4 regions of the Halomonas sp. DN3 genome follow, and region 1 is predicted to be linked to each of the others. Evidence: predicted binding sites of a transcription regulator. Region 1 holds the regulator's gene; each other region holds the start of a gene.
The links. Region 1 encodes PhoB, which activates phosphate uptake and scavenging genes when phosphate is short. Its sites were predicted from a motif close to TGTCATANNNNTGTCANA; they were not measured.

Region 1 (7,607 bases):
ATCTTCCAGGATGATGTGGTGTTTTCTCGCCTGGGTCTGGCGATCATCGACGAACAGCACCGTTTTGGCGTGCATCAGCGTCTGGCGCTACGCGAGAAGGGCGAACAGGGCGGGCTGACGCCCCACCAGCTGGTGATGACCGCCACCCCGATCCCGCGCACCCTGGCGATGAGCGCCTACGCTGATCTGGACGTCTCGGTCATCGATGAGCTGCCCCCCGGGCGTACCCCGGTGACCACCGCGGTGGTGCCGGACGAACGTCGGCCCGAGGTGATTCAGCGCATCCGCTCGGCCTGCGACGAGGGCCGCCAGGCCTACTGGGTCTGCACCCTGATCGAGGAGTCCGAGGCGATGACCTGCCAGGCCGCCGAGGTGACCCACGAGGAGCTGACCGAGGCTCTGCCGGGCCTGGCCGTCGGCCTGGTCCACGGGCGCATGAAGGCAGCCGAGAAGGCCGAGACGATGGCCGCCTTCAAGAGCGGTGAGCTGGACCTGCTGGTCGCCACCACGGTCATCGAGGTCGGTGTCGACGTGCCCAACGCCAGTTTGATGATCATCGAGAACCCCGAACGCCTGGGGCTGTCGCAGCTGCATCAGCTACGTGGCCGGGTGGGGCGCGGCAGTACCGAGAGCTACTGCGTGCTGCTCTACCATCCGCCGCTGTCGGAGTCTTCCAAGCAGCGCCTGGCGGTCATGCGCGAGACCACCGACGGCTTCCGCATCGCCGAGCGCGACCTCGAGATTCGCGGCCCCGGAGAGGTTCTGGGCACCCGCCAGACGGGGCTGGCCCAGATGAAGATCGCCGACTTGGAGCGCGATGCCGACCTGTTGCCGCGCATCACTCCACTGGCCGATGCCCTGCTCGAGCAGGCAGCAGAGGCCAGCAGGCCACTGATCAGGCGCTGGCTGGGCGAGGAAGCCGGCCGCTATGGCCAGGTGTGAACCGGGTGTGGGCCAGGCGTGGGCCGGGTATGAATCAGGTGTGCCTCACAGGTGCTTGAGCAGGCGCTGCAGCCGATCAAGATCCTGGGCGTCGCCCACCAGTCGAAGCTGGCCGGCCATCATGGCATCGAGGAAGGTGCGCTGGGAGGGGCGCCGGAGTACCTTGATCGCGGTCTGACTGTCCTGGAAGCGTAGTTCCAGATCGAGATCCACCGGCAGTCCGCGCTGACTCTCGATCCCCGTGGGACGCATGCGATAGTGGCGCGCGATGGACAGATCTTCGGTGGCGATGCCCCAGTCGAGCCCACCCCGGTCTTGCAGACGTTCGCGGAATCGCGCCTTGCGCTTGAAGGCCCGCTTGAGCATGACGCCCAGCAGCCAAAGCATCAGTCTCAGGGTCATGTTGCCTCACCGGTCGACGGGTAGGCGCGGCCCGCTACCGGGCCGCGATATCGATCCACCGCCTGGAGGACAGGCGGTGGTAGTCGTCACCTCAGCGGGCGACTGCGTCCTTGAGCCCCTTGCCGGGCTTGAAGGCGACTGTCTTGCTGGCGGGAATCTTCAGCGGCTGGCCCGTCTGAGGGTTCTTGCCGGTGCGGGCGGCACGCTCGCGCACGGTGAAGGTGCCGAAGCCGATCAACGACACGTCCTGGCCGGAAGACACGCTACCGGTGATTTCGTCGAGGATGACGTTCAACACCTGGCTGGCCTTGTCCTTGGATAGATCGGCACGCTCGGCAATCGCCGCGGCGAGTTCTGGCTTGCGCATACAGCCCTCCTGGTTTGGCTTGATACTCCGGTGCCGTGACACCGGCATCATTGTTATGGAAACACTGTCCGAGTGTCCACACGGGCAGTCCCCGGCCCTGCGCCGTGACAACAGGGTCGTTGTCCACGACGATGGACATCACGGTGCGCTCAGCGCTTCCTGACTGTCTTTCGACTAGCGAGAGCCACCGCCGACGGGACCTTGCCTCTTCCATCGATACGAAACCGGCGATACGACACCGGCCAGCCACACGTCGTGGCGGTCGTCCCCGATAGAATTACCCTGCCTCGGTGGCACCTTCAACGACGGCTGTATCGCGTACAACCCGCGCCGTTGACGAACCTAGCCTAGCAACGGCGGTGCCGCCCGCGCCAGTTCGACTTTCCGACGAACGCATTTTCCCGTCAACGCAAAGCCCTGCAGACGCCCTTCGTCATCCTCGGCCAGGGCGCTGATATCCTCGCCGTCGGCCTCGATTCGCCAATGCACCTTGTCGGTCATCGGCGGCAGCGCCACCACCGGCAGCAGCGGCGTCTTGACCAGCACCGGCCAGGGCCCGTAACGCACCTGGGTGGGACGACCGCACAGGGTCGCAGCCAGCGCCTTGGCCGAAGCCTGCAGCGGCTGCACGTACATGGCATTGACACCGTCCACCGAGGCCACATCACCCAGCGCATGCACACGAGGATCGGAGCTTTTCAGGTAACGATCAACGACGATAGCCCCACCATCTGTCGCGATACCGGCCTCTCGCGCCAGCCGAGAGCGCGGCTTCAGACCGGTAGCCACCAGCACCATATCCGCCTCCAGCTCATGGCCGTCGTCGAGGTGCACGCCGATGTCACCACCGGCACCTTCGAGCCTGCTCACCAGACGGCCATGGATGACGTCGATGCCGGCCTCGATGAAGGCCTGGCTCAGGGTCTGACCCAGTCGCCGGGGCAGCAATCTGGGCAACAACGAGGGTTCAGGGCCGACCAGGCAGACGCGATGACCACCGGCGTGCAGATCGTTGGCAAATTCACAGCCGACCAGTCCGAGGCCGACGATGGCCACCCGAGCCGGGCGCCCCAGCGCCTCGAGGCCCGCCGAAAAACGCCGATAGTCGTCGAGATCATTGATCGAGAACACCCGTCCGCCCAGGGCATCGGGAATCTCGAAGGGCGCCACGGGGCTGGCACCGGTGGCCATCACCAGATCCGACCAGGGCAGGCGTTCCTGGCCCAGGCTCAGGGTGCGCGACGCCAGATCGATGGCATCGACCCTGGTGTGGGGACGTACCACCGCGCCCAGTTGGTCGGCCAGTTCCAGCGCCGAGCGCGCGGCCAGCCGGTCCGCCGCCAGGCCCTTGGCGAAGCCGGTGGACAGCAGCGGTTTGGAATAGTCATCGCCTGAGTCGGCGCTGATCAGGGTGATCGGTCGGTGGGCGTCCAGCGCCCGCACCTGGCGTGCAAGGCCTATGCCCGCCATGCCGGTACCGATGATGGTCAAGGGTCCTTGCATCGCTTCCTTCGACTCTGCCGACGACCGCCGGGCGGTCGCTGTTGAAGCTGGGCCGGCCCGCACGGGGCCACACCAGCGGGTGAGTGCTGGGCCACATGGTACACTATGCGCCGACCGACCGGAGCACCGCCCTCCGCTGACGACAGCCCTGCCGAGGCCGCATGACACAGCTTCCTTCCACATTCCGCTCCCAGATCGAGCGCTCGGGGTCCGAACCGGGTAATCCCGCGCCAGCCACAGCCTCTTCGCCGAATGCCGAAGCGGCCGATATCGTCGACCCCGGCTGGGTGTCGCTGGCCTCCGGTGGCATCGCGGTGCCCGCTGGCTGGCACGCCTGGCTGGCCTCGCGGGACTCCCTGACCGAACGCCTGATCGAGGCGGCAGGCGCCGGGCACTTTCGCGTACGCCTGCTGGCGGAGGCCAAGGGCCTGCCGTGGCCTGACGAGGCTCGCGTGCTGGGCCTGGCCAGCGACGAGCAGGCCTGGCTGCGCGAGGTCGCCCTGTGCGTGAACGAGGAGCCCTGGGTGGTGGCGCGCAGCGTGGCACCGATCGTCGAGCGTCACGACGCTCCCTTCGAAGGCCTCGGCGAGACCTCTCTCGGCAGCTGGCTGTTTCGCCAGCCCGATCTCGAGCGCAGCGCCATTCAGATCAGCCACATCACGCGGCCGATCCACGGCTATACCGGGCTGTGGCAACGCCGCTCGGTATTTCGTCACAGCGGCTGGGTGCTGCTGGTGCAGGAGAGCTTTATGCCGGCCATGGGCCGGGCGTTGTCGCTGCCGGCCTCTGCCACCGGCTGACTCCCTGTTGTCGCCCGCTTCGGACACCGAGGCGCCAACCATGGCGTGGGCTGACGGTAGCCCGCCGAAGCCCTGTACGGATGATGATGGCCTGCTGGTCTTGTCGTGCCGGTCGAGCCTGGCTGGGCTCGCCTTGCTGGTCATGGCCGTCGGCTCGCGCTAGGCTGCGCCAAGGCTTCTCGGCGATGTTTCTCCGAGGAGCGTCTGTTGCCCGACTTACGCCTTATTTTCGCCTGACCTGCGCCAGAGCATGAGAGAGACCGATGGATCGTTCGCTGCTGCGTCCCCCTGGATACCTGAACCGAATTCCCGACTTTCTGGCGCTGATGCGTCTGGATCGCCCCATCGGTACCTGGCTGTTGATGTGGCCGACCCTGTGGGCGCTGTGGGTGGCCTCCGAGGGCATTCCGGCCCGTGACACCCTGCTGATCTTCGTCGCCGGCGTCTACCTGATGCGAGCGGCGGGCTGCGTGGTCAACGACTACGCCGATCGCCACTTCGATGGCCACGTCAAACGCACCAGGAACCGACCGCTGGCTACCGGCCGCATCAGTGAGCGGGAGGCCAAGGTGCTGTTCGTGTGTCTGCTGGGATCGGCCTTCGCGCTGGTCTGGCTGACCAACGGCTTTACCGTGTGGCTGTCGTTGATCGGAGCGGTGCTGGCCGCCAGCTATCCCTTCATGAAGCGCTACACCCACTTCCCCCAGGTAGTGCTGGGCGCGGCCTTCTCCTGGGCCATTCCGATGGCCTTCGGCGCGGTGCTCGGCGAAGTCCCGATGGTCGCCTGGCTGCTGTTTACCGCCAACGTGCTGTGGACGGTGGCCTACGACACCGAATACGCCATGGTCGACCGCGACGACGACCTCAAGATCGGCATCAAGTCCACCGCGGTACTGTTCGGTCGCTGGGATACCCGCATCATTGCGCTATTGCAGCTGGCTACCCTGGGGCTGCTGGCCTGGGCCGGCAGCCTGCTGGCGCTGGGCGGCTTCTTCTGGCTCGGCTGGCTGGCCATGGGCGCGACCTTTGTCCACCAGCAGCGGCTGATCAAGAGCCGTGACCGCGACCGTTGCTTCCAGGCCTTTCTCAACAACCACTGGTCGGGCCTATTGCTGTTCGCCGGACTCGGACTGAGCCTCTATCCCTCCCTCGGGTGAGGGAAATGCCCGTCTCGGTCGCTCGACAATGGATACAATGTCATCTAATTGTCACATTGACGTGGTGTCATTTGTCACCGTCGAGTGTAAGACCCTGACCAAGAGGCTCCCGGGATGACCGCCAAGACCGTACTGATCGTCGATGACGAAGCCCCGATCCGCGAAATGATCGCGGTGGCGCTGGAAATGGCCGACTACCGGGTGCTCGAGGCGGACAATGCTCAGGCCGCCCACGCCATCATCGTCGATGACCAGCCAGACCTGCTGCTGCTGGACTGGATGATGCCGGGCACCAGCGGCATCGAACTGGCCCGCCGGCTCAAGCGCGAGGAAACCACCGCAGAGCTGCCGATCATCCTGCTCACCGCCAAAGGTGAGGAGGACAACAAGATCCAGGGCCTCGAAGCCGGCGCGGACGACTACATCACCAAGCCATTCTCGCCGCGAGAACTGGTGGCCAGACTCAAGGCAGTGCTGCGCCGCGCCACTCCGCGGGGCGTCGAGGACCCGGTGGAGGTGGAAGGCCTCAAGCTCGACCCGGTCAGCCATCGCGTCAGCGTCGACGGCAAGTCACTGGACATGGGCCCCACCGAATATCGCCTGCTGCAGTTCTTCATGACCCACCAGGAGCGCGCCTACACCCGTGGCCAGTTGCTCGATCAGGTCTGGGGTGGCAACGTCTACGTGGAAGAACGTACCGTCGACGTGCATATCCGCCGCCTGCGCAAGGCCCTGGGGGAACCCCATCAGCAACTGATCCAGACCGTACGCGGTACCGGTTATCGCTTTTCGGCCAAGGTCTGAGCGAGCCATCGACGCAACGCAGCACCAGGAGGGATGAGGTGAACGGAGCCGAGAACTGACGTGGGTCGTCTGTGGAGACGAGAAGTCTGGCGCCTGGCCGTGCTGGTGGGTCTCGGCGCCTTGCTGGGCTGGCCCTTCTCGCTGTCCAGCGTAGGCATCGGCCTGGGCCTGGCGCTTGGGCTCAGCTATCACCTGCGCAACCTGCACGCGATGCACGACTGGCTGACCCACCGCCCCCAGCAGGAACCTCCCACCGCCAGTGGCCTGTGGGGCGAGCTGTTCGATCGCCTCTATCGCTACCAGAAAGGCCAGCGGATCACCCAGCGCCGCCTGCGCTCGACCCTGCAGCGTATCCAGGAATCGTCCGAGGCGATGCGCGACAGCGTGGTGATGCTCGATCGCCACGGCGACCTGGAGTGGTGGAACAGCTCTGCCGAGCGCATGCTCGGCCTGAAGCCGGCGCTGGACCGCGGCCAGCACATCACCAACCTGCTGCGCGACCCGCGCTTCGTCGGCTACTTCAATGCCCGTGACTACCGCGAACCGCTGAGCCTGCCCTCCCCCATCGACGAGAACATGATCCTGCAGTTCCAGATCACCCTGTACGGTGACGATGAACGCCTGGTCATGGCCCGCGATATCACCCGTCTGCATCGCCTGGAACAGATGCGCCGCGACTTCGTCGCCAACGTCTCCCACGAGCTGCGCACGCCGTTGACCGTGCTCACCGGCTACCTGGAGACCTACAGCGACATGGCCGGCATGCTGCCGGAGCGGCTGGGCAAGGGGGTCGCCCAGATGCAGAGCCAGACGCGCCGCATGCAGAATCTGGTCAACGACCTGCTGCTGCTGTCACGACTCGAGAACGACCAGGGCGGCAGCGATCACGTTCGCCTCGACCCCACCACCCTGCTGCAGGCGGTCAAGCGCGACGCCGAGGCGTTGTCAGGCGGCCGCCAGCAGATCGAGGTCGTCGTCGAAGAATCGCGCAGTCTCACCGGCAGCGAGAAGGAGATGCACAGCGCGGTCTCCAACCTGGCCTTCAATGCGGTGCGCTACGCCGGTGACGGCGCCCATATCACGCTACGCTGGCGTGCCTACGGCGAAGGCGCCTGCCTCGAGGTGGAAGACGACGGCGAAGGCATCGATCCGAGGCACCTGCCACGCCTTACCGAACGCTTCTACCGGGTCGACAAGGGCCGCAGCACCGCCACCGGTGGTACCGGCCTGGGGCTTGCCATCGTCAAGCATGTGCTGCTGCGCCACGAGGCACGCCTGGATATCGACTCCCGACTCGGCGAGGGCGCAACCTTCCGCTGCATCTTTCCCTCGAGCCGGCTGGCAGCGGCCGACCCAGTGGCGCTCGGCCGCGCCGGCGCTGTGCACTAGGGCTTGTCTGAAAAGTGCCTGCGCTCGTCGACTTTTCGGACAGCGCCTAGGCCCCGCCAGAACGAACAGGGCGTGCTCCCATCAGCTCCTGGGCCCCAGCAGGATGACCGCGGCACCCACCAGACACAGCACTCCCCCGATCAGGTCCCAGCGATCCGGCAGGCGCTGCTCGACCCACCACAGCCAGCCCAGCGACGCCACGATGTAGACGCCCCCGTAGGCGGCAAAGGCACGCCCGGCGTA
Region 2 (7,607 bases), 2.3 Mb from region 1:
CCTGGGTGCGCGTGATTCCCTGCGCCTGGAGGCCGGGCTCTGTCTCTACGGCCACGATATCGATACCACCACGACGCCGGTGGAGGCGGGGCTGATCTGGGCCATTGGCAAGCCGCGTCGTCGTGGCGGCGAGCGCGCCGGTGGCTTCCCGGGGGCTGATCTGGTGCTGCACCAGGTCGAAGTCAAGGACCACCAGCGCAAGCGCGTCGGCCTGCTGGGTGAGGGGCGTGCCCCGGTGCGCGAAGGTGCCGAGCTCTACAGCGAGGACGATCGTCTACTCGGGCAGGTGACCTCCGGTGGCTTTGGCCCCAGCGTCGGCAAGCCGGTGGCCATGGGCTACGTCAGCCTCGATCAAGCCGAGATCGGCACCACCGTGTACGCCGAGGTGCGAGGCAAGCGTCTGCCGATGACGGTGACTTGCATGCCGGTCATCACACCGGGTTACTATCGCGGCTGATAACGCGGCTGATAACGCGGCTGATAACTTGATAGATAACGCCTTATACCGTTATCTTGGGTGGCAGCAAGTTGCCACCGAATGAACGATCAACGGCGCCCACAGGGCGCCGTTTTTATGTCCTGGAGAAAGAGACGGCTCGGGTCTGGCGCCAGCATTGCAGGTCAGGCGACAAGTCGACGAAAGGTCAGATTGATTCGCTCACCAGGGATCTTGCGCGGCAGCAGGGCGTGTTCGAACTGTTCCTGGCAGCCGGGGCCCATCCACAACAGGCTGCCGCTTTCGAGCCAGACGTTGAAGGCCTCGGACGAGCGGTTCTTCCAGCGAAAGCGCATGGGACGGGTCGCCCCCAGGCTGATGGAGGCGATGGTAGGGCAGTCGCCAAGTTCCGCTTCGTTATCGCAGTGCCAGCCCATGCGGTCCTCGCCGTTGCGATAGCGGTTGATCAGTACGCTATTGAAGGCGCTGGTCGGTGTGCTCTTGTCGACGGCCGAAAACCGTTCGAGCAGGTCATTGAGACGATCACGCAGGGCCGCCACCGTCGGATGCCAGGGGCAGGGCGCGAAGTCCCTGCCGGAGTAGCGATAGGCGTGATCGCCCATCCATACCTGCTGGCGGGGAATGGGATGACTGCGCCCGTAAAGGGTCAGTTCGGGCTGCTGCCAGTCGAGTTCCTGGCGCAGCCTATCCTGCAGGTCGCTGGCGTCGGACTCGCTTATGAGCCCGGGCAGGTAGTAAAGCGGCGGGGTCTCGACCAGGGTTTGGGATGGCGCTTCGAGTGGTGCTTCGTGTAGCAATTCGAGCAGCGCTTTGGGGTCATGTGGAGGCATTCAAGCAGGATGCCAGTGAAGGCTGGCTGACGCCACCGATCAGGAGCGGTGGCGCTTGTACTGGAGGTGCGGGCGAGATGCGGGCGAGCGGCAGTGATGCCCCCCCGAGGCGGCGTCAGTGGGACGCCGCGATCAGCAGAGTGGTCGAGGAAAGCCCGAGGCTAGCCAGGGCCATGCCATAGCCGAGCGCCGCGCCGGCAAGGACGTCACTGTAGTAGTGCAGTCCCAGACCCACCCGCGAGATGGCGATCAGGCCCGCCAGGGGCAGCAGCCAGGGCAGCAGGGCGGGGCTGTGTACCGCGACCAGGGTGCAGAACATCACCGCGTGCATGGTGTGGCCGCTGGGGAAGCTGTAGCGGTCCCTGGCCGGTTCGTTGCACTGGATGCTGCCGCCAAAGGTGATGAAGGGCCGCTCTCGACACAGACGGGTCTTCAGCAGCTTGTACACCGCGATCGCCACCACGGCGGTGACGGTGTATTCGAGCATCAGGCGCAGACCGATATCGCGGCCGTGGATCGCCGGCAGCGCCAGGATCAGCGCCACCCAGATCGGCCAGTCGCCCAGCTTGCTGGAGATCTTCAAGGTGGATAGCCAGGGGCGGTGAATGCTGAGGCCGGCGGTGCGCTGGCACAGTTGCCACTCGAGCATATCCAGGCGGTCGAACATCTGCGGGCTTTTAGTGGGCATGTCACATCTCCCTGGCGGTAAGTCGTCTTCTAGCGTCTTTTGTCGTCATGTGTCGTGCTAGGGCCCGCTGCCTGTGGTCTCCACGCCGCCACTCGCTCTGGCGGCGGGGTGTTCGCTCTGGCGGCGGGGTGTTCGAGCCACTGCCTGATCTAGGCCTTGGCGGGGTCCGACAGGCCGGTTCCCGACGTCAGGGCTTGGTGATGGGCGTCGAGGAAGGTCTGGGCGATGGACGGCCAGCGGTAGGCCAGGGCGCGTTCCCGGGCGGCGCGGCCCAGGCGGGCGTAGCGTGCCTGCTGCTGGCATAGCGCTGTCGCCTGTTGGCGGAATTCGGCGTTGTCACCGGCGGCGACGCTGACACCATCCTTGTCGGTGGTGATCAACTCGGCGCCGGCCGCGTGGCGGAAGGCTACGACCGCCAGGCCGCTGGCCATGGCTTCGAGAATGACGTTGCCCCAGGTCTCCGACAGCGAGGGAAAGACGAAGATGTCGGCGCTGGCGTAGTGGATCTGCATCTCGGCGGAATCGATGAAGCCGGTAAAGATGGCGTCCGGCAGGGCCTTTTCCAGCGATGCCCGCCCGGGGCCGTCGCCCACCACCACCAGGCGCATGTCGGGGCGCGCCTCGAGCATGTCGAGAAAGGTGTCGCGCAACAGCTCCAGGTTCTTCTCCGGCGCCAGTCGGCCCACGTAAAGCGCCACCGGCTGGTGCTGGCCGACACCCCAGCTGTCGCGCAGTTGCTGGCTGCGCTTGGCGGGGGTGAAACGATCGCCTTCGATGCCGCGTGCCATGACGCTGACGCGCTCGAAGCCTCTTTGCGCAAGCTCCCGGGCTTGCTGATGGGTCGGTACCAGGGTCGCCGCACAGCGATTGTGAAAATGCCGCAGGCGATTGCGTACCAGTGGCGCCAGCCACGGCAGACCATAGTCCTGGCAGTAGTGATCGAAGTTGGTGTGCCAGCCGCTGACCACGGGAATGTCCAGCTTTTCTGCCGCGCGCAGGGCTGACCAGCCCAAGGGGCCTTCGGTCGCTACATAGATGGCGTCGGGACGATTGTCGCGCCATAGCCTGCGCAAACGACTGGCGGAGGCCCAGCCGATACGCACTTCCTTGTAGCGCGGCATCGACATGCCGCGTACGCGAAGTTCGTGGGCCATCCCGGTGGCGGGTTCGGTGGAGCCGTCGACGGGGGCCGGCCGGACCAGCTGCAGCGTCACGCCAAGAGCACGCAGTTCCTGGCTGATGCGCCCCAGCGTATGGGCGACCCCATTGATATCAGGAGACCAGGTTTCGCTGACCAGACAGATGCGCATGGAATTCCTCGTACCGGTCGGGCCCCGTATGGCCCGCTCCCGAGACAGAGTGATGCTCCAGCATGACATCTCTAGGTCAGCGATATGAACAGGCTGTTACGGTGTCGACGGGGCCGGGCGACGGACAAGCGGTCTGTGCTTGCGTCGACTCGGCCCGCAGCGCTCAGCGAAGGATGGTGTCCGGGTCGATGGGCTTGCCGCCATGGCGCATGTCGAACAGCAGATCGTGGCGGCCGGTCGAGGCATGCTTGCCGACCACGCACAGAGGGGTGCCACGGCTGACCTGTTCTCCCTGCTTGACCAGCAGGTCGTCACATAGCGCGTAGACACTCTGCAGGTTGTCGGCGTGGTGCACGATCACCACCTGGCCCAGTTGGCGCATGCCGTCGGCAAACCGCACCTGGCCATCGGCAACGGCCTTGGCCCGGGCGCCCTCGTCGGTGGCCAGCAGCATCGGCTGCAGGCTGCCGCGGCTGTCCTTGCCGTAACGGCGCACCACCCGGTAGTCGTCCAGCGGCCAGGGCCAGCCACGAGCGTTAGAGGCGACCGGACCGGGATCCGGCAACGAAGCGGAGCGAGAGGGGCTGGACGTGCCTGAGCTGCTGCTGGACGATGAGCGGCTGGCGACCGATCGGCTGGCCAGCGGCACCTGGATCACCTGGCCGACCTTGAGGTCGGTGGCGCGGACGCCAGGGTTGGCACTCTGGATGCGCTGAGCGGTGGTGCCGAAGCGCCTGGCAACGGCGCTATAGGTGTCGCCGGGGCGGATCTGATAGCGATAGGGGCCGCCGGACGGCGCCCGCTCCTGATGAGAGGGCACCAGCAGGCGCTGACCCACGGCCAGGTGGCGGGCGTCGACACCCGGATTGAAGCGTTGCAGCCGCAATAGCGGTACGCCGGCGCGGCGGGCGATGGAGCCGAGGGTGTCGCCGCGCTGTACGCTGATCCAGTCGCCGGCAATGCTGCTGCCGGCGACGCTGGCGCTGCGTTGCGATGACGCAGGGGATGCCCCCTGACCGGCGCAGCCGGCCAGCAGCAGGGCGATCACCAGCGGTGCGAGTCGAGTGAGGCGTCCTTGTTCTGCCACAGGGCGTTGAGCCATGAGTGGAAGCGTTCCTTGTAGTGCGGGTCGTCGTGATAGCGCCCCTCCAGCATCCACGGCGCCACGTCGAGGCGGCGTGCATCAAGGCGAATGGCCTTCTCCTGGCCGCACAGAAAGCGCCAGAAGCTGGGTTGGCTCGACTGGTAGTCGATGGTGAGGTCGATGATGGCGTCGAGACGATCGCCAAGCAGGTTCAGTACCTGGGCGATGCCGCCGGCCTTGGGGCGCAACAGATGGCGAAAGGGACTTTGCCTGGCCTCGCGCTTGGCCGGGGTGAAACGGGTCCCTTCGACAAAGTTGATGATGGCAATGGGGACGTCGCGGGCGCGCTCGCACATGCGCTCGGTGGCCTTGCGATCGCGTTCGGCCAGGCGTGGGTTGGCGGCCAGGCGCTCCTTGCTGTAGCGGCGCATGAAGGGAAACTCCAGTGCCCACCAGGCCATGCCTACGACCGGGATCCAGATGAGCTGCTGCTTGAGAAAGAAGCGTGGCATCGGGATCTTGCGATGAAACGCCATCATCAGCAGGAAGATGTCGGTCCAGCTCCGATGGTTGGACAGCACCAGGTACCAGGCGTCCGGGCTCAGTCCCTCGGGCACCGACATGCGAAGATCGGGCTTGATCCAGTGACGCATCCACCACAGGTTGAAACCGATCCAGTTGAGGGCGATGGCGTTGAGCCCGGCCAGCACGCGCCGCTGCCAGCGCCGCCCGGGGGTGACCACCTTGAGCAGGGTCAGGATCACCAGCGGGATGGTCCAGAATAGCGTGTTGCCAACCAGCAGCAGAACGCTGATCAGGCCCTTGAGGGTCGACATTCCTAGGATAACCTCGCAACAGCAGATAAAGCGGGTGTCGCCAAGCCGTGACAGTGGGCGAGGCAGGCCCGCCAATCCTAATGGATCCGGTGCCGGCTGCCCAGTGCGAGGGTCCACGGCCATGTCGGCGTCATGCTTCTGAGAGGGTCGGTGTCTCGATATTGTCGACCAGTACCTGGAGCATGGCGCGGGCGGCCACCGACAGCTCATGGGGATTCCAGGTGACCACCCCCACGGCGCGCTCGATGACGGGATCCTTGAGCGGGCGGCAGACCGCGCCGGCCTCCTGCATCTGACGCAGGCACAGCGAGGGCACCGCGCTGACGCCCAGGCCATTGGCCACCATGCGTCCGACGCTGGCGAGCTGATGGGTCTCGAAGGCTACCTTGAGGGCCCCGTGTCGGGCACCGAGCTGCTGCTCCAGCAGGCGGCGTACCATGGAGGGCCGCTGCAGCGCCACGAAGTCCCAGCTCATCAGGCTTTCCCAGTCGAGGCTCGAATGCTGTACCAGAGGCGAGCGTGGGGGCAGCACGGCCACGAAGCGGTCGTGAAACAGCGGAGTGAAGTGCAGGCTGCCGGTGGCCTCTGGCTCGAAGGCGATGCCCATCTCCACCTGGCGCTGGCGCACCATGTCGATCACCTGCTCGTTGACCACGTCATGCACGGTGACGTTGATGCGGGGGTGCTGGCGGTGAAACACCCCCAGCGCCGGGGCCAGCAGATTGCCGGCAAAGGCCGGCATGGCGGCCAGGGAGAGCCGTCCAAGTTGCAGGGTGAAGCGTTGGCGCAGGGCGTCCTCGGTATTGTCCCATTCCACCAGCAAGCGCTTGGCCAGCGGCACCAGGGACTCACCTTCGGGGGTCAGGCGGACGCTTCGGGTCGTGCGGATCAGCAGTCTACCGCCTAGGCTGTCCTCGAGACCCTTGATCGCCAGGCTCAGCGCCGGCTGGGAGAGGTGGAGCTGTTCACAGGCCTGGGTGAAGCTCAGGGTTCTGGCCACCGCCAGAAAGGCACGCAGTTGCTTGACGGTCACGACATGCTACCAAGGTCAAATTTATTTAAAGATATAAATAATCAATAAATAAAACAAACTTAACAAATATATGGGGGCGAGCAACACTGCCTTCAGTGCTACCTTGAGGCAGGGCGGGGCACCGGAACGGTGCCGGTTCGCCACCTCTCCTTTCACTTTCATCGACAGACGAGGCGCCCCACATGGCCGGATTCGACAAGCGCGTGTATTCCTATGAAGAGGCGATGGACGGCATCGAGAGCGGTATGACGGTGCTGGCCGGAGGCTTCGGTCTCTGCGGCATTCCGGAGAACCTGATCGCCGAGATCAAGCGTCGCGGGGTCAAGGACCTCATGGTGGTCTCCAACAACTGTGGCGTCGATGGCTTTGGCCTCGGGGTGCTGCTGGAGGACCGTCAGATCAGCAAGATCCTGGCCTCCTACGTGGGCGAGAACGCCCTGTTCGAGCGTCAGATGCTCGACGGCGAGATCGATGTGCAGCTGACCCCGCAGGGGACCCTGGCCGAGAAGATGCGCGCCGGTGGTGCCGGTATTCCCGCCTTCTACACGGCGACCGGCTATGGCACCCCCATCGGTGAGGGCAAGGAAGTGCGCGAATTCAACGGTCGCCACTATATCCTTGAAGAGGCCATCGTCGGTGACTTCGCCATCGTCAAGGGCTGGAAGGCCGATCGCTACGGCAATGTGGTCTATCGCAAGACCGCCCAGAACTTCAATCCCATGGTCGCCACCGCCGGCAAGATCACGGTGGTCGAGGTCGAAGAGATCGTCGAGCCGGGCGAGCTGGATCCGGCCGAGATCCACACGCCCGGTATCTACGTCGACCGCCTGATCCAGGGCACCTTCGAGAAGCGTATCGAGAAGCGCACCGTACACCAGGGCTGATCAGGCGCATCGCCCTGACGCAACGACTTCTCCAAAGAACAGCAAAGAGGCATCAAGATGGCACTCACTCGTGAACAGATGGCGCAGCGTGTCGCGCGCGAACTCGAAGACGGCTTCTACGTGAACCTGGGCATCGGCATTCCGACCCTGGTGGCAAACTATATTCCGGAAGGCATGGACGTGATGCTGCAGTCCGAGAACGGTCTGCTCGGCATGGGGCGTTACCCCACCGAGGAAGAGGTCGATCCGGACATGATCAACGCAGGCAAGCAGACCGTCACCGCGCGTCCGGGGTCGGCGATCTTTTCCTCGGCGGAGTCCTTCGCGATGATTCGCGGCGGTCACGTCGACCTGACGGTGCTGGGCGCCTTCGAGGTCGACCAGAACGGCAACATCGCTTCCTGGATGATCCCGGGCAAGCTGATCAAGGGCATGGGCGGAGCCATGGACCTGGTGGCGGGTGCCGAAAACATCATCTGCACCAT
Region 3 (7,607 bases), 610 kb from region 1:
GTGGTCCTGCCAGTAGAAGATGCCGGCCTGGATGGCCGCCGCCGGATCGTCGAGGAAGCGGTCGCGGGTGCGCTCGAAGGGTGCCTTGACGTAGAGCTCACTGACCCAGTGATAGGCCGCCGCTGCGGTGGCAAGGCCCTGGCCGCGGGCCAGGTCGAACAGGCTGGTGCCATGGGAACGGCGCACGATGTCGTTGTGCACTACCCCGGAGTCCACCGGGCGATCGCCGGTCAGCAGGCACTCGTAGAGCGGCCGAGACATGGCCGGCAGCTCGCAGTCGAGGTGGGTGATGTAGCCGCGTCCGGCCTCCACCAGGGCGCTCAAGTGGCCCATGGCGTGATGGCCGACGGCGTGATTGAGGCCGTCCAGCACCACCAGTATGACGGGTCTGGTCATGATGACTCCCGGCCGCGCGGCAATACAGGGCGCGGCGCTGTCGCGAAATGGCGTGGAATGCGCTGAAGACAGGCCCCTTGGGCACTGTCTTCAGCGGTCGATCGACGTAGCGGCGCTGTCCTCAGCGCTTGATCACTGCTGGTGGATCAGCACCTCGGACTGCCACTGGCGCGGCAGCACCTTGGCGCTCTGTTCCCAGGCGGCAAAGTCCTGGATCGGGCGGGCGCTGGCGTACTGCTCGTTGGGCAGCAGCTTGGCGGCGATATCGTCGGGCAGGGTCAGGTGGTCGGCGCGGATCGGGCGAGCGTAGCCCTCGGCCAGGTTGAACTGCCCTTCGTCGGACAGGATGTACTCACGGGCCAGCTTGGCGGCGTTGGGGTGCTGGGCGTGGGTGTTGATGATGGTGGCATAGCCGGAGGTCACCGAAGCGTCCGAGGGGATCACCACCTCGAAGGCGTCACGGTCGATCTGGTCGCGGTAGTTCAAGGCGTTGAAGTCCCACAGCAGGGCCACTTCCACTTCGCCCTTCTCCAGGTTGGCGATGGACACGTCGGCCAGCGACAGTCGGCCCTGCTCGGCCAGTTCGGCGAACAGCTCAAGGCCCGGGGCCAGATTGCCCTCGTCGCCACCGGCGGCGTAGGCGGCGGCGAGCACCGCATTGTTGGCCTGGGAGGCCTGGCCCACGGCGCCCACCGATACCGAGTAGTCACCCTCGCGCAGGTCGGCGAAGGAGCTCGGGCGCTGGTCCTCTTCCACCAGGTTCTTGTTGATCATCAGCGCAATGGTACCGGTGTAGCCGAGCATCCAATGGCCATCTTCGTCCTTGGCCCAGTCGGGGATCTCGTCCCAGGTGGTGGGCTTGTAGGGCTGGGTCACCCCCTGCTGCACCGCGATCGGTCCGAAGGCGAAGCCGACATCGCCGATATCGGCGGTGGCGTTCTCGCCCTCGGCCTTGAACTTGGCGACTTCCTCGGCGGAGCTCATGTCGGTATCGGTGTGCGCCAGGCCGTAGACGCTTTCCAGGTCGGCCCAGGTGTCCTTCCAGTTGGCCCAGGTGTCGGGCATGCCGACGCTGTCGACGCGGCCTTCCTGCTTGGCGGCCTCGATCAGTGACTCAAGCTCGGCGGTGCTTGCCTGGGCGGCGGTGGACAGCAGGCCAGCGCAGGCCAGGGCGGTCAGGGTCGGGTAACGCAGAGAAGTGACGATCACGGGAGGGTCTCCGGGTCAGGGGCGTGAAGTCGACGGAAACCGATGCGCCTTTCTGGTCTAGATCAGTTTCCGTTGACGATCACCCTAAGGAGCTAGCGTGACAGCCTCGTGTCAGTTGCGTGGCAGTCTCGTCTCAGTCCATATGAGCTAGGTAAAGGACGAAAAACCCGACTCGTTCGAGCACTGTCATCGCGTTGTCACCGGCTTGCCACTAGACTGCTGAAATTACGTTGAACCTTCTTTGGTCTATACCAGAAAGCTGGACGCCGCCGGATACTGCCCGGCGGCGATCCTGGTCAGAGCTTCGAGAGTCCGCCTTGCCTACTGTCCCTGACGACACCTCGCACGACGCCTCACCCTCCCATCGCCTGCGCGAGCGTCTTGCGCCCTTGCTGAGTCTGGCCTCGACACGGGGCGATCGCCGTCTGCCCAGCGAGCGAGACATGATGGCGCGCCTCCAGACCACCCGCATCACCCTGCGCGAGGCACTCAATGAGCTGGAGGCGGAGGGCTGCGTGTATCGCGAGAATCGGCGCGGCTGGTTCGTGTCGCCGCCACGGCTACGCTATGACCTGTTGGCCTGCCTGCCGTTTCACGAGATGGTGCGATCCCAGCAGCGCAGCGCCCGCACCCTGTTGCTCAGTGCCGAGGAAGTGATCGCGCCCGTCACGGTCGCCCGCCGGCTGGGACTCGCCGAAGGCGAGCGCGTCTACCGCATCTGTCGTGCCCGGCTGGTGGACGAACGCCGGGTGCTCTACGTGGAACACCATCTGTTGCCGCGCTGCTTTCCCGCCATTCTGGAGTTCGATCTGGCGCGGGAATCGCTGACCGAGCTCTACCGCCGCGAGTACGGCATCCGGGTCGGGCGGGTCAGCTACGAGCTCGGCACCTGTGTACTTTCCAGCGACGCCGCCAGCGCGCTCAACGCGGTACGCGGCAGCCCCGCCCAGCGCATCACCCGCATCAACCACGACCAGAACGGCCGTGCCATCGACTGTGATGATGAGTACTGGCGCCACGACGCCATCGAGCTGACGCTTTCCGCCGCCCCTCAGGGAGTTTGAGGTGCGAGATCGAGGGGCTTCGAACTGCAGGGGAGTGCTAGACCGCGGGAGGGCGTTCTTCCAGCAGGTGCCACAGGGGGGCTGCCACTGCCGCTTCGTCGCGATGGCGATAGCAGGCCACTTCCAGAGAGGGGCCGCCGAGGATTTCCTGCAAGGAAATCAGCTTGCCGCTCTCGAGGTCTTCCTCGATCAACCCGTGGGGTAGCCAGCCGATGCCGAGACCGGCCAGGGCGAGTTGGCGAATGCCGATGGTGAAGGCGGTCTCGCAGACCAGTTCGATCTCGTAGTGGCGTTGGGCATCGAGCAGGTAAGGCGTCGCCAGGGCCTGGCCAAGAAAGCTGTCCGGATCGTAGCCGATCAAGGGCAGTCGTTGACCTTCCTCGAGTTCGTGCATGAGACCACCGTGATGATCCGACGCACACACCGGCAACAGCCGTTCGACGCCCAGTGACAGCCGCTCGACGCTATCGCTGCCACTGAACAGGGGAGCGCCCTCCAGCTCTGAACACAGCAACAGGTCGGCCTTGCCTTGCTCGAAGTCGTGGATGCACTGGCTGCGGTCGGATGAGGTGATCTGCAGTCCCACCTCAGGCGCGTGATGACGCAGGTGGCGCAATAGACGCGGCAGGTAGCTGACGGTCAGGGTGTGCTGGGTGGTCAGAATGGCCCTGGGCCCCTGGCGGGCATCGCTTCTGAGACGACTGCGCATGGCGTAAAGGCGTGCCAGCCACTCTCGCAATTGGGGCTCGTACGCCCGCGCGTGGGCGGTCAACTCCAGGCGCGAGGCGCTGCGATCGATCAGCGCCACCCCCAGCCATTCTTCCAGCTGGCGGATACGGCGCGAGAATGCCGGCTGGGTGACGTGGCGCCGTTCGGCCGCCTGGGAAAAGGTGCCCGCTTCGATAAGCTCGAGAAAATCCTCTATCCATTCGATCTTCATTGGTGTTTTGGTCTGCCTTGGTGGGTAGCGGCCGGGTCTAAGCAGTGGCTATGCAAAAATTTAACAGCTGGCGAGCACCTTGGCATTGGTCTCATGTTCCAGGCGAGGCTTAACTTGGAAGCGATCGCTCGAGGGCAGGCCTTCAGGCCTGCTGTGTCTTTCGACGTAGGTCGTCAAGAGAGCACGCCAATGCCAACAATGACTCGCCTGGAGGCCCGTATGCACCTGTCCCGTTTCCCCCGTGTCCGTCTCGGCCATATGCCCACCCCGCTGGAGCCCATGGACAACCTGAGCAAGCTGCTTGGCGGTCCACGCCTGTGGATCAAGCGCGACGACTGCACCGGCCTGTCCACCGGGGGCAACAAGACCCGCAAGCTTGAATTCCTGATGGCCGACGCCCTGGAACAGGGCGCCGACACCATCATCACCCAGGGCGCCACCCAGTCCAACCACGCCCGCCAGACCGTGGCCGCCGCCTGCAAGCTGGGGCTCGAGTGCCACATTCTGCTGGAAGACCGCACCGGCAGCGAGGACCCCAACTACAACTACAACGGCAATGTCTTCCTTGATCAGCTCCACGGCGCCAGCGTCGAGAAGCGCCCGGGCGGTGCCGACATGGCCGCCGAGATGGAAGGCCTGGCCGATCGTCTGAAGAGTGAAGGCAAGAAGCCCTACATCATCCCCGGCGGCGGCTCCAACGAGATCGGTGCCCTGGGCTACGTCAATGCCGCCCTGGAACTTCTGGCCCAGGCCAACGACATGGGTCTGCGCATCGATCATCTGGTCCACGCCACCGGCAGCGCCGGCACCCAGGCGGGCCTGGTCACCGGCCTCAGCGCCTGCAACGCCGGTATCCCGGTGCTCGGCATCGGCGTTCGCGCGCCGAAGGACAAGCAGGAAGCCAACGTCTTTGCCCTGGCCCAGAAGACCGAAGCCAAGCTCGGCCTGTCCGGCGTCGTCAGCCGCGAACAGGTGGTCGCCAACTGCGACTACGTGGGTGAGGGCTACGGTGTGCCCACCGACAGCATGATCGAGGCGGTCACCCTGCTGGCCCGTCACGAAGGCATCCTTCTGGACCCGGTGTACTCCGGCAAGGGCATGGCAGGGCTGATCGACCTGATCCGCCAGGGCCACTTCAAGCAGGACGAGAACGTCGTCTTCCTGCACACCGGCGGCGCCGTTGCGCTGTTCGGCTATCCCGATACCTTCGGTTTCCCCGACTACAAGGGCTAGGCCCAGGGCGCTTCAGGGCAGGCGCCCGCTGAGTTCGGGCGCCCTCGACGACGTTATTCGGAGACAACAATGACCATTCGTCATCTCAAGAAGGCGGAGGCCGCCGCTGGCGTTGCCGCCGAAGACCAGCGCGTGACGGAAGCGGTGCGTGGCATGCTCGAGGATATTCGTGCCCGCGGCGAGGCGGCCGTGCGCGAATACGCCGAGAAGTTTGACGGCTGGACCGGCGACTTTGTGTTGAGCGACGACAAGCGGCGTCAGTTGATCGACAGCGTGCCCCAGTCGGTCAAGGACGACATCGACTTCGCCCACCGCCAGATCCGCCGTTTTGCCGAGGCCCAGCGTGACAGCCTGACCTCCTTCGAGATCGAGACCGAAGAGGGCGTGCTGCTCGGTCAGCGTGTGCTGCCGGTACACAGCGCCGGCTGCTATGTGCCGGGCGGCCGCTACGCTCACGCCGCCTCGGCGCTGATGAGCGTGGCCACCGCCAAGGCCGCCGGTGTCGAACACGTGGTGGCCTGTTCGCCGCCCCGGGGCGACAGCATCAACCCGGCGGTGGCCTACGCCATGCATGTGGCCGGCGCCGACATGATCCTCGAGATGGGCGGCGTCCACGCCATGGCCAGCATGGCCTTCGGCCTGTTCGGTGGCCGCGAGGCCGACATCCTGGTCGGTCCCGGCAACGCCTACGTGGCCGAAGCCAAGCGCCTGCTGTTCGGTGAAGTGGGTATCGATGTGTTTGCCGGCCCCACCGAGTCGGCGATCATCGCCGACGAGTCCGCCGACCCGATGACCATCGCCGTCGACCTGGTGTCCCAGGCCGAGCACGGCCCGAATTCACCGGTGTGGCTGTTCAGCACAAGCGAAGCGACCGCCCGCGAAGTGATGGAGATTCTGCCGAAAGTCGCTGACGACATGCCTAACGCTGATATCGTTCACGCTGCCTGGCGCGACTTCGGTGAGGTCATCGTGGGCGACAGCCGCGAGGAGATCGTCGCGATCAGCGATCAGTACGCCTGCGAGCACCTGCAGGTGCTGTGCGAGGATCTGGACTGGTGGAAGCAGCATCTGAGCAACTATGGCTCGCTGTTTCTGGGTGAGGGCAGCACCGTCACCCACGGTGACAAGTGCTCCGGTACCAACCATATCCTGCCGACCAAGCGTGCCGGGCGTTACTCCGGTGGACTCAATGTCCACAAGTTCATGAAGGTGCTGACCACCCAGCAGTTGAGCGTCGAGGCCAATCTGACCTTTAGCGCGGTGGGATCCCGGATTTCCCGTACCGAGGGCATGGAAGGCCACGCCCGGGCCTGTGACTGGCGCCTGGCCAAGTACTTCCCCGAGCAGGAATGGGATTTCCCTGTTCACCGTCAGGCTCGTTACTGAGTCGCCAGCGGAGGAGCCAGCCATGCGCCGTTTTGCCAAATCCTTCACCCAGCAGGAAGCCATCTCTGACGACGCCATCGCCTCGGCGGTGGCCGTGCTCCAGAGCGGTCGCCTGCATCGCTACAACCTGGCCGAAGGCGAGGCCGGTGAGACCGCCCTGCTGGAGTCCGAGTTCGCCGCGAGCCTGGGTGTCGACTACGCACTGGCCTGCGCCTCCGGCGGTTATGCGTTGCAGCTGGCGCTGCGCGCCTGCGGACTCGAGGCCGGCGACAAGGTGCTGTGCAACGCCTTCACCCTGTCGCCGGTGCCCGGCAGTATCGTCGCGGCGGGTGGCGAGGCGGTACTGGTGGACATCCTGGACGATACCACCGTCGATCCCGACGACCTGGATCGCGCCGCTCGCGAGAGCGGTGCCGGCTTCTTTGTGCTGTCGCACATGCGCGGCCATATCGGCGACATGGACGCCATCGTCGCGGTGTGCGAGTCCCACGGCATCGTGCTGATCGAAGACTGTGCCCACACCATGGGGGCGGCCTACGATGGCCGACCCAGCGGCACCTTCGGCAAGGCAGGCTGCTTCAGTACCCAGACCTACAAGCACATCAATTCCGGAGAGGGCGGGCTTCTGGCCACCGCCGATGCCGAGGTCATGCGGCGTGCGGTGATCCTGTCCGGCTCCTACATGCTGTTCGATCGGCACCTGGCCGCACCCGCGCCGGAGAGCTTCGCCGAGACGCGCCTGATGACACCCAACATGAGTGGCCGCATGGACAATCTGCGGGCGGCCATCCTGCGTCCTCAGCTGGCCGAGATGGAGCACCGCAAGACGCGCTGGAATTCGCTGTATCGGCGCATGGAGCAGCGTCTTGGCGATATCGCCGAGGTGTGCCTGATTGACCGGCCCGCCAGGGAGGACTTCGTCGGCAGCTCCATCCAGTTCCGCCTGCCGGCGCTGGGCGCTGACACCATTGCGCGCTTTGTCGAGGGCTGCGAGGCCCGCGGCATTCCGCTGAAGTGGTATGGCAAACCCTTGCCGGAGGACTACACCAGCCGCTACGACAGCTGGGGTTATCTGGCCGGCACACGTGCGCTGCCGATCGCCGACAGAGTACTCGCCACCCTGTGTGATCTGCGCCTGCCGCTGACCTTCGATCAAGCAGACTGCGACGACATCGTCGCGCTGATGAGCGCCGCCATGGATGAGGCGGTGCAGCCCCCCGAGGCAACACCCGACAAGGCGCTCGGCTCTCGCTGAGCCACGTCTGACGACGCAATAACAAGACATCCGGAGTGACAATAATGTTCAAGAAGACTCTACTTACCGCCGCCATCGTCATGGCAGCCACTGCCACCGCCGCAGAGGCCAAGACCTTCAAGGT
Region 4 (7,607 bases), 560 kb from region 1:
CTCGCCGTCGCTGATCCAGCGCTGGCCGGGAGAGAAGTCGCTCATGATGCCTCGGGAGATGCGTCGTTACGGTTCGTGGTCGCGGGCCAGGCCCGCCGCCGACAGGGCGCGGTATCTTACAGCAATCTTCAGTCTGGCTTAAGCGCCATCGTCATGCCCGTGATCAGATGTCGCATGGCGGCTGAAACCTTCGCATCGAGGCGTTCCCGAAACGCCCCCGCGCTTGCCGCCGTGCCCGGGCCAGCGATGAGCTTGGCCGTGAGGTGGCGGATTCAGGCTACGTCAGTGCAGGAAAAGACAGGTTGGGCGGGCCGAGGCGGGGTGTCCCCCTCGGCCCTGAGACTGCGGGTGCGGTTCACCTGCAGTATGTGCTCAGGTTGGCAAAGTTTCAGCGCGCCAGCCAGTCGTCCAGCAGAGGCAGGGTCAGCTCCCCCACATGGCGCTCGAGCAGCTTCCCTTCGGCGTCGAACAGCAGTGTCGTGGGTAGTCCGGGAGATTGACTCGCTGCCAGCAGTTGCTGGCGCGGGTCGAGCAGGGGGTAGCGAAAGTCCAGGCCGGCCTCGTCCAGGTAGCGCGCGACCTGAACCAGCGGCTCGCCCTGATTGGCCACGACCACGGTGACGTCGTCGCGTTGGTCGATGTCGGCCAGCAACGGCATCTCGCGCCGGCAAGGCGGGCACCAGGTGGCCCATAGATTGATGATCAGCGGCTTGCCGGTGGGGCCGCCTGCCAGCGAGGCCAGTTCGATGGGGGCGCCGTCGACGTCTTCCAGGGTCAGCTCTGGCACGCGTTGCGGCGCCGGACTTGCCGACAGCGGCGCCCAGCTGACCAGCGCCAGCCAGGCAAGCGAGGCGACCAGCGTCAGACCCAGGGCGCCGAGCAGGGCGCCAAGGCGATCACGCAGTGACCACAGGGTCCACAGGGCGGCGGCGACCAGCCCCCAGACCCCGCTGTAGCCGGGTAGCCACAGCTTGATGATATCCAGCCAGTTGTCCTGATAGGCGGCCCAGTGCGGCAGCACGTGCCCGAGCCGAGCGCCGACCAGCCAAGCCAGCATCAGGCCGTTGAACCAGCGACCGTGGCGGCGGCGGGGCAGGCCCAGCAGGAAGGCGCTGGCGGCCAGCAGCAACAGGGTGACGACGAGGGCGTAGAGACGCGGCAGGCTCACTAGCACCGGTCCGATGGCGATGGCATCCATGGATGGGGCGAACTCCATTGGGGAAACGCGAAAGCACGAAAATGCGCAGGCGAGCAGGTACACTTGGTGGGCTCGATCCGGCAAGGCTACTGCGCCCGATGCGCGCTGTCATCTCGAGCCGCCTGCCGGGCCATCGGTTTTCGAGCCATCTCTCTGATCAGGATCTGTGATGTCACCACCCAAGACCTTCGACCCCCTGCGCGCCCTGGCCATCGGCAGCCAGGCCCTCGGCTTCGTGATGATCTTTGTGCTCGGCACCACCCTGGACCACCCGCGCCCGTGGCAGGGGCTCACCCTGGGGCTGATGCTGGTGGTGGCGCTGGTAGTGGCGATTGCCCGTCGATACCGCAACAACCGTGTCCAGAAGTTCCGTGACGAACGCCGCCAGCGGCTTTTGTCAGAAGACGAGGGGGACGAGGGACATGACTGACCAACAGCGTCAGGCCCGGACCTCTCGGGTCGATGAGGCGCAGCGGGCCGGATCGATGGCGGTAAGCCTCAGCCAGTGCCCCTCCGGCATCCGGCACAGCACCACCCGAAAGGCGCACTGACGCGAGGTGCTGTTGTCTCCCTCCCAGCTCTGTACAAAGCCGCACTCGTGTCCGCAGTCTTCCAGGCGTCGACGCAGCGCAGGAAAGCTGGCGGCGTCGACCTCGAGATTCAGTGTTCTCGGCGGCGTCGGGGTGTGGCTCGCCAGCAACATCAGCACCTGGGTGTTCTCGCCGCCTCCCAATTCCAGGGTCACCCCAGTGTCGCTGGCGACCAGCACCCGAAGGCCCAGTGTCGTCTCGAAGAACCGACGCATTCCCGCCAGGTCGCTGACCTCCAGGGCGCCCGGCTCCAGACTGAGATGCTGCATGACATGCCTCCGTGGGATCATGTGTCGGATTCAGTCTGGCGCCGAAGCCGCCGGTTTTCCCTTCAAGCCTGTTTATGGCCTCTATCGCCTGGCGCTATGGGCGTGGCGATTGGCCGCTTGCAGGTGCCTCCTTGCAGCCCTTTCCAGGGCGTCTTGTCCAACTTCCTTTTCGTACAAGTGGACGACGTCTTCGTCGACAGGTCGCCCTGCCTGAGTATGACGAATCGGCGGCAATGACGTGACCGCCGCATGACAGCCGCCCCCAACTCCTTGTTTTTTATACCTCTGGCGAGGTAGTACCGGAGCGCTTGCTCCGTGTACAGGGAAATTTGTCATCTCAATGACATTGTCTAGACAACTGGCCTTCATCTTTGATGTCCAGACTGGCGCCATTCCTAGAGGAGAGGCGTCATGTCCATTCCCACCATCATCGTCGAGCGACTCAACAAGAACTTCGGCCATAGCCGAGTGCTCGAGGATGTCAGTTTCGAGATCACCCCGGGGGAGATCGTTGCGCTGATCGGCCCGTCCGGCTCCGGCAAGTCCACCCTGATGCGTCATCTGGTCGGGCTGACCTGCTGCAACCGTGAAAGCGGTGGCCGCGTCAGCCTGCTGGGGCGCGAGATCCAGGCCAGCGGTCGCCTTCGCCGGGCCAGCCGTGGCCAGCGCTGCCGGGTCGGCTACATCTTTCAGCAGTTCAATCTGGTTAACCGCCTCAGCGTGCTGACCAATGTGCTGATCGGCCAGCTCGGGCGCATGCCGAGGGCGCGGGCGCTGCTCGGTCGTTTCAGCGACGAGGAACGCCAACGGGCCCTTCAGTGCCTGGCTCGGGTCGGCCTCGAGGGCATGGCCTACCAGCGTGCCAACACCCTTTCCGGCGGTCAGCAGCAGCGGGTGGCCATCGCCCGGGTGCTGATGCAGGACGCCGACGTCATCCTCGCCGACGAGCCCATCGCCTCGCTGGATCCGCGCAGCGCCCGGGAGGTGATGGAGATCCTCGAGCGGATTCACGCCGAGGATGGCCGCACCGTGGTCATCACCCTGCATCAGGTCGATATCGCCCGGCGCTACTGCCATCGGGCCATCGCGCTCAAGGATGGGCGCCTGTACTTCGACGGCAAGACCTCCGAGCTGACCGACGCACGCCTCAAGACCCTGTACGAGAACGCCGGCCTCGACGAGCTGCGTGCCGGCAGTCAACCCGACCTGCCGTCACCGCTGCGTGAGCCTAGCTACACCCAGGCCCAGGCGGCTGTCTCGGCGCAGGTCGTCCATAGCTGAGCCACCACATCCTGCGACACCTGTTCCCACAACGACCGATAACCTTCAGGAGAATCCCATGTCTCTCGCATCCTTTCGTCGCCTGTCGCTGCCGTTGATCGTCGGTATCGGCCTTGCCGCCAGCGCCCAGCTGGCCGCCGCCGAGACCGAGACCCTCAAGTTCGGCATCATCTCCACCGAGGCCAGCCAGAATCTGGCACCGCTGTGGGACCCGTTCCTGGCCGACATGTCCGAGCAGATCGGCATGGAGGTCGAGCCCTTCTTCGCCACCGACTACGCCGCGGTGATCCAGGCCATGCGCTTTGATCAGATCGACCTGGCCTGGTACGGCAACAAGTCGGCCATGGAAGCCGTCGATCGTGCCGACGGCGAGATCTTCGCCCAGACCGTGGCGGCCAACGGAGCCCCGGGCTACTGGAGTCTGATGATCACCCACCAGGACAGCGACATCGAAAGCGTCGATGACGTCCTAGCCAACGCCTCCGAGCTGGTGTTCGGCAACGGCGATCCCAACTCCACCTCCGGCTATCTGGTACCGGGGTACTACGTCTTCGCCAAGAACGGTGTCGACGCCTCGTCAGCCTTCAAGCGCACCCTGAACTCGAGCCACGAGACCAACGCCCTGGCGGTGGCCAATCAGCAGGTGGACGTCGCCACCTTCAATACCGAAGGCATGGAGCGTCTGGAAGTGACCGCGCCGGACAAGGCCGAGCAGCTGCGGGTGATCTGGAAGTCGCCGCTGATCCCGTCCGACCCGCTGGTGTGGCGCGGCGACCTGGACGACGCCACCAAGGAAAAGCTGCGTGAGTTCTTCCTGAACTACGGCGACGACGCCGAAGAGCAGGCGATTCTCGAGCCGCTGCAGTGGTCTGGCTTCGATGCCTCCGACAACGACCAGCTGTTGCCGATCCGTCAGCTGGCGCTGTTCAAGGAGCGCTCCGAGGTGGCCAAGGACGAAAGCCTGGACGAAGGCGATCGCGAGGCCCGACTGGCCGAGATCGACAGCCAGCTCGACGATCTCGACGTGCGCATGAAGGAAGTGCAGGCCGCCGAGGCGATGCCCGAGGACGCTGCCGCCAACGCCGGCTGATGTGACGCCAGGCCGCGCCGGGACGAAGGCCCGGCGCGGCCTGGACTGCTCACGCTGTCACCGCTTTCTCAAGTTCCCCAGGAAAACGCATGACCACCCAGACACAACTTTCCGGCATCAGCCTGCCGCCCAAGCGTAGCTGGACCACCCTGGCGCTGTGGGGCGTCGGCCTGGCGGTGCTGGCCTGGTCCTGGCAGGGCGTCGAGATGCGCCCGAGCCTGCTGGTGACCAACGCCGACAATATGGCGACCCTGGCCGGCGACTTCTTTCCCCCGGCTTTCGGCAACCTCGGCCACTACATCGAGCAGATGCTGGTGACCATCCAGATCGCCATCTGGGGCACCCTGCTGGCCATCCTGGTCGCCATTCCGGCGAGCCTTCTGTGCTCCGAGAATCTGGTGCCCTGGTGGGTCTACCAGCCGGTGCGCCGACTGATGGACGCCACCCGCGCCATCAATGAGCTGGTGTTCGCCATGCTGTTCGTGGTGGCGGTGGGGCTTGGGCCCTTCGCCGGGACCCTGGCGCTGTTCATCCACACCACCGGGGTGCTGGCCAAGCTGTTTTCCGAAGCGGTGGAAGCCGCCGAGGCCGGGCCCATGGAAGGCATTCGGGTCACCGGAGCCGGGCGCATCGAGGAGATCGTGTTCGGCCTGATTCCCCAGGTGCTGCCGCTGTGGATCTCGGTGAGCCTGTATCGCTTCGAGTCCAACATCCGCTCGGCCACGGTGCTCGGCATGGTCGGTGGCGGCGGTATCGGGGTGGCGCTGTGGGAGACCATGCGCGGATTCCAGTACGCCGAGACGGCCACCATCATGCTGGTGATCATCATCGCCGTGACGGCGCTGGACATGGCCTCGCAGTTCGTACGCAAGCGCTTCATCTAGGCTGACACAACAGAGCCGAAGCCGCAGACCTGACACAACAGAGCCGAGACAGCAGACCTGACACAGCAGACCAGAACGGCTGGTCTGCCGGTGGCTTCGGCCACCACCCGATACCTCTTTTTTTTGGAGCAAAGATGTCTAGACAAGTGACCGAGGCAGGCAGCCCGCCGCGCTATCGCCAGTTGGCCGATGTCCTCTCGCGCGAAGTCCGGGCGCAGTACTCACCCGGCGATCTGCTGCCCAGCGAAGCGGCGCTGTCCAGACGCTTCGGTGTCAACCGCCACACCGTACGCCGGGCGCTGGACGAACTGGTGGCCGCCGGCATGGTGACTCGTCATCAGGGCCGTGGCACCCAGGTGGTGGACCGCCGCCTGGACTATGCGGTCAACGCCGCCAGCAAGGTCACCCACAACCTGGCGGAACTGGGCCTGGCCACCGAGACCTGCTGCCTGGCCCAGGGCCTGGCGGTACCGCCGGAGGCCATCGCCCAGCGCTTTGCGCGTGGGCCGGGCGAGAGCCTTCTGTGTGTCGACACCATGCGCCACGTCGACCGGGCCCCGCTGTTGCGGCTGCGCCACTGGTTCGACCCCGAACGGGTGCCGGGCTGGCTGGATCGCTATCGCGGTGGTTCGACCCGGGCGCTGCTGGACCAGCACTACGGGCTGCGACTTAGGCGCTCCCGGGTGCGCCTGGAAGCGGTCCAGGCCGACGCCGACGACAGCCGCATGCTGCAGTGCGCCCGCCTGGCGCCGCTGGTGGTGCTGACCAGTGACAACGTCGATGCCGATGATCGTCTGGTGGAGATCTCCGTCAGTCGGGCACGGGCCGATCGGCTGGCCTATCACTTCGACTTTCCCGCGGACGAGCGTCCGCAGTCCCACGACGACGAGGGCTTCTCATGACACCGACCATGACCCCGACGCAACGTCATCGCCTGCTCGCGTTGACTCCTTTCGACCGTCTTGCGCAAGGCTGGCAGTCCCTGGGCATCCAGGCGAGCCACCGCTGCGTGCGTGGCCCCGAGACCGGCATGGCGATGGTTCGTGGCCGCATGGGCGGCAGTGGATCGGCCTTCAACCTGGGCGAGATGACCCTGACCCGGGCCAGCGTCGCCCTCGATGACGGCACCCTTGGCCATGGCTGGGTGCGTGGTCGCGACAAGGCCCACGCCGAGTTGATCGCCCTGGTCGACGCCTGTGCCCACCACGACCACTGGGCCAGGCGTATCGACAGCGAACTGATGGCACCGCTCGAGCAGCAACTCGATGAGCAGCGCAACCAGGCCTCGCAGACCGCCGCCGCCACCCGCGTCGACTTCTTCACCATGGTAAGGGGCGAATGAACATGACCCAGCAGACCTCCGAGGCCGTCCGGCCCCACGACTGGCCGGGACTCGTTGATCCCGTTCACGACAGCCAGCGGCTGTTTCGTCAGCTGCTCGGCGCCATGTCCGAGCCCGGCACCCTGACCGAGCTTGTCTTGCCGGAGCTTCCGGCCGGCGCAGCGATCTCGCCCGCCGCCTGGGGCGCGCTGCTGGCGCTGTGCGACCTCGATACCCGGGTGTGGGTGGACGAGGGGCTTGCGCGCGCCAACCTCGCCGCCGCCCTGGCCTTCCACACCGGGGCGCGACTGACCGACGATCCGGCCCAGGCGGACTTCGCCCTGGTGACCCCTGACACCCTGTCCCGCGAGGACGGCTTCGCGCTGGGCTCGGACGCCTGGCCCGATCGCAGCACCACCCTGATCGTGATGGTCGAGGCGCTGGCGCAGGGCGAGGACTGGTGGCTGTCCGGTCCCGGGGTACCCGGTCAGCGCGGCCTTGCGCTGGGTAACGCCGAGCGCGCGCTGCCGTTGATGCGCGTGCTCGCCGCCAATCTTGCCCACTTCCCCCGAGGGCTGGACGCCTTCGTCAGCAGTGGGGTGCGCATCGCTGCCATCGCCCGCAGCACCCGCCTGTCGGGAGCTGGCTTGTCCGGAGATGGCTTGTCCGGCGCAGGATTGGCGGGAACAGACGACGCCGAACATCAAGAGGAGACCGCCTGATGTATGTCGCCGTGAAAGGAGGCGAGAAGGCCATCGCCAATGCCCATCGCTGGATGGCCGATCGTCGTCGTGGAGAGCGCGACCAGCGCGAACTCGAGGTGTCCCAGGTCCAGCAGCAGCTGGGGCTGGCGGTGGACCGGGTGATGGCCGAGGCCTCGCTGTACGATCCCGAGCTCGCAGCCCTGGCGCTCAAGCAGGCCAGCGGCGACACCGTCGAGGCGGTGTTTCTGCTGCGCGCCTATCGCACCACCC

Region 2: a site for PhoB is predicted at 3,347-3,364, ahead of NKF27_RS09715 (glycosyltransferase family 1 protein). Genes of this name have one in related genera too.
Region 3: a site for PhoB is predicted at 1,790-1,807, ahead of NKF27_RS18165 (UTRA domain-containing protein). Genes of this name have one in related genera too.
Region 4: a site for PhoB is predicted at 2,388-2,405, ahead of phnC (phosphonate ABC transporter ATP-binding protein). Genes of this name have one in related genera too.

The regions. Positions count from the first base shown of each region.
Region 1 covers NZ_CP099965.1:4,822,280-4,829,886, forward strand. The annotation lists gene recG (ATP-dependent DNA helicase RecG) at 1-942, shown strand, start outside; gene NKF27_RS20830 (hypothetical protein) at 988-1,344, opposite strand; gene NKF27_RS20835 (HU family DNA-binding protein) at 1,436-1,711, opposite strand; gene NKF27_RS20840 (FAD-dependent oxidoreductase) at 2,054-3,214, opposite strand; gene NKF27_RS20845 (chorismate lyase) at 3,376-4,014, shown strand; gene ubiA (4-hydroxybenzoate octaprenyltransferase) at 4,278-5,171, shown strand; gene phoB (phosphate regulon transcriptional regulator PhoB) at 5,286-5,975, shown strand; gene phoR (phosphate regulon sensor histidine kinase PhoR) at 6,036-7,364, shown strand; gene NKF27_RS20865 (YnfA family protein) at 7,446-7,607, opposite strand, start outside.
Region 2 covers NZ_CP099965.1:2,251,732-2,259,338, forward strand. The annotation lists gene gcvT (glycine cleavage system aminomethyltransferase GcvT) at 1-457, shown strand, start outside; gene NKF27_RS09705 (alpha-ketoglutarate-dependent dioxygenase AlkB) at 622-1,287, opposite strand; gene NKF27_RS09710 (phosphatase PAP2 family protein) at 1,403-1,975, opposite strand; gene NKF27_RS09715 (glycosyltransferase family 1 protein) at 2,125-3,285, opposite strand; gene NKF27_RS09720 (LysM peptidoglycan-binding domain-containing protein) at 3,449-4,387, opposite strand; gene NKF27_RS09725 (acyltransferase) at 4,330-5,205, opposite strand; gene NKF27_RS09730 (LysR family transcriptional regulator) at 5,336-6,238, opposite strand; gene NKF27_RS09735 (CoA transferase subunit A) at 6,421-7,122, shown strand; gene NKF27_RS09740 (CoA transferase subunit B) at 7,180-7,607, shown strand, end outside.
Region 3 covers NZ_CP099965.1:4,214,956-4,222,562, reverse strand. The annotation lists gene NKF27_RS18175 (alkaline phosphatase family protein) at 1-396, opposite strand, end outside; gene NKF27_RS18170 (ABC transporter substrate-binding protein) at 529-1,605, opposite strand; gene NKF27_RS18165 (UTRA domain-containing protein) at 1,923-2,669, shown strand; gene NKF27_RS18160 (LysR family transcriptional regulator) at 2,707-3,609, opposite strand; gene NKF27_RS18155 (D-cysteine desulfhydrase) at 3,829-4,842, shown strand; gene hisD (histidinol dehydrogenase) at 4,912-6,228, shown strand; gene NKF27_RS18145 (DegT/DnrJ/EryC1/StrS aminotransferase family protein) at 6,251-7,483, shown strand; gene NKF27_RS18140 (TRAP transporter substrate-binding protein) at 7,528-7,607, shown strand, end outside.
Region 4 covers NZ_CP099965.1:4,260,625-4,268,231, reverse strand. The annotation lists gene rapA (RNA polymerase-associated protein RapA) at 1-45, opposite strand, end outside; gene NKF27_RS18405 (TlpA disulfide reductase family protein) at 389-1,198, opposite strand; gene NKF27_RS18400 (hypothetical protein) at 1,368-1,628, shown strand; gene NKF27_RS18395 (glyoxalase/bleomycin resistance/dioxygenase family protein) at 1,638-2,057, opposite strand; gene phnC (phosphonate ABC transporter ATP-binding protein) at 2,469-3,338, shown strand; gene phnD (phosphonate ABC transporter substrate-binding protein) at 3,397-4,428, shown strand; gene phnE (phosphonate ABC transporter, permease protein PhnE) at 4,518-5,312, shown strand; gene phnF (phosphonate metabolism transcriptional regulator PhnF) at 5,447-6,214, shown strand; gene phnG (phosphonate C-P lyase system protein PhnG) at 6,211-6,654, shown strand; gene phnH (phosphonate C-P lyase system protein PhnH) at 6,657-7,355, shown strand; gene NKF27_RS18360 (carbon-phosphorus lyase complex subunit PhnI) at 7,355-7,607, shown strand, end outside.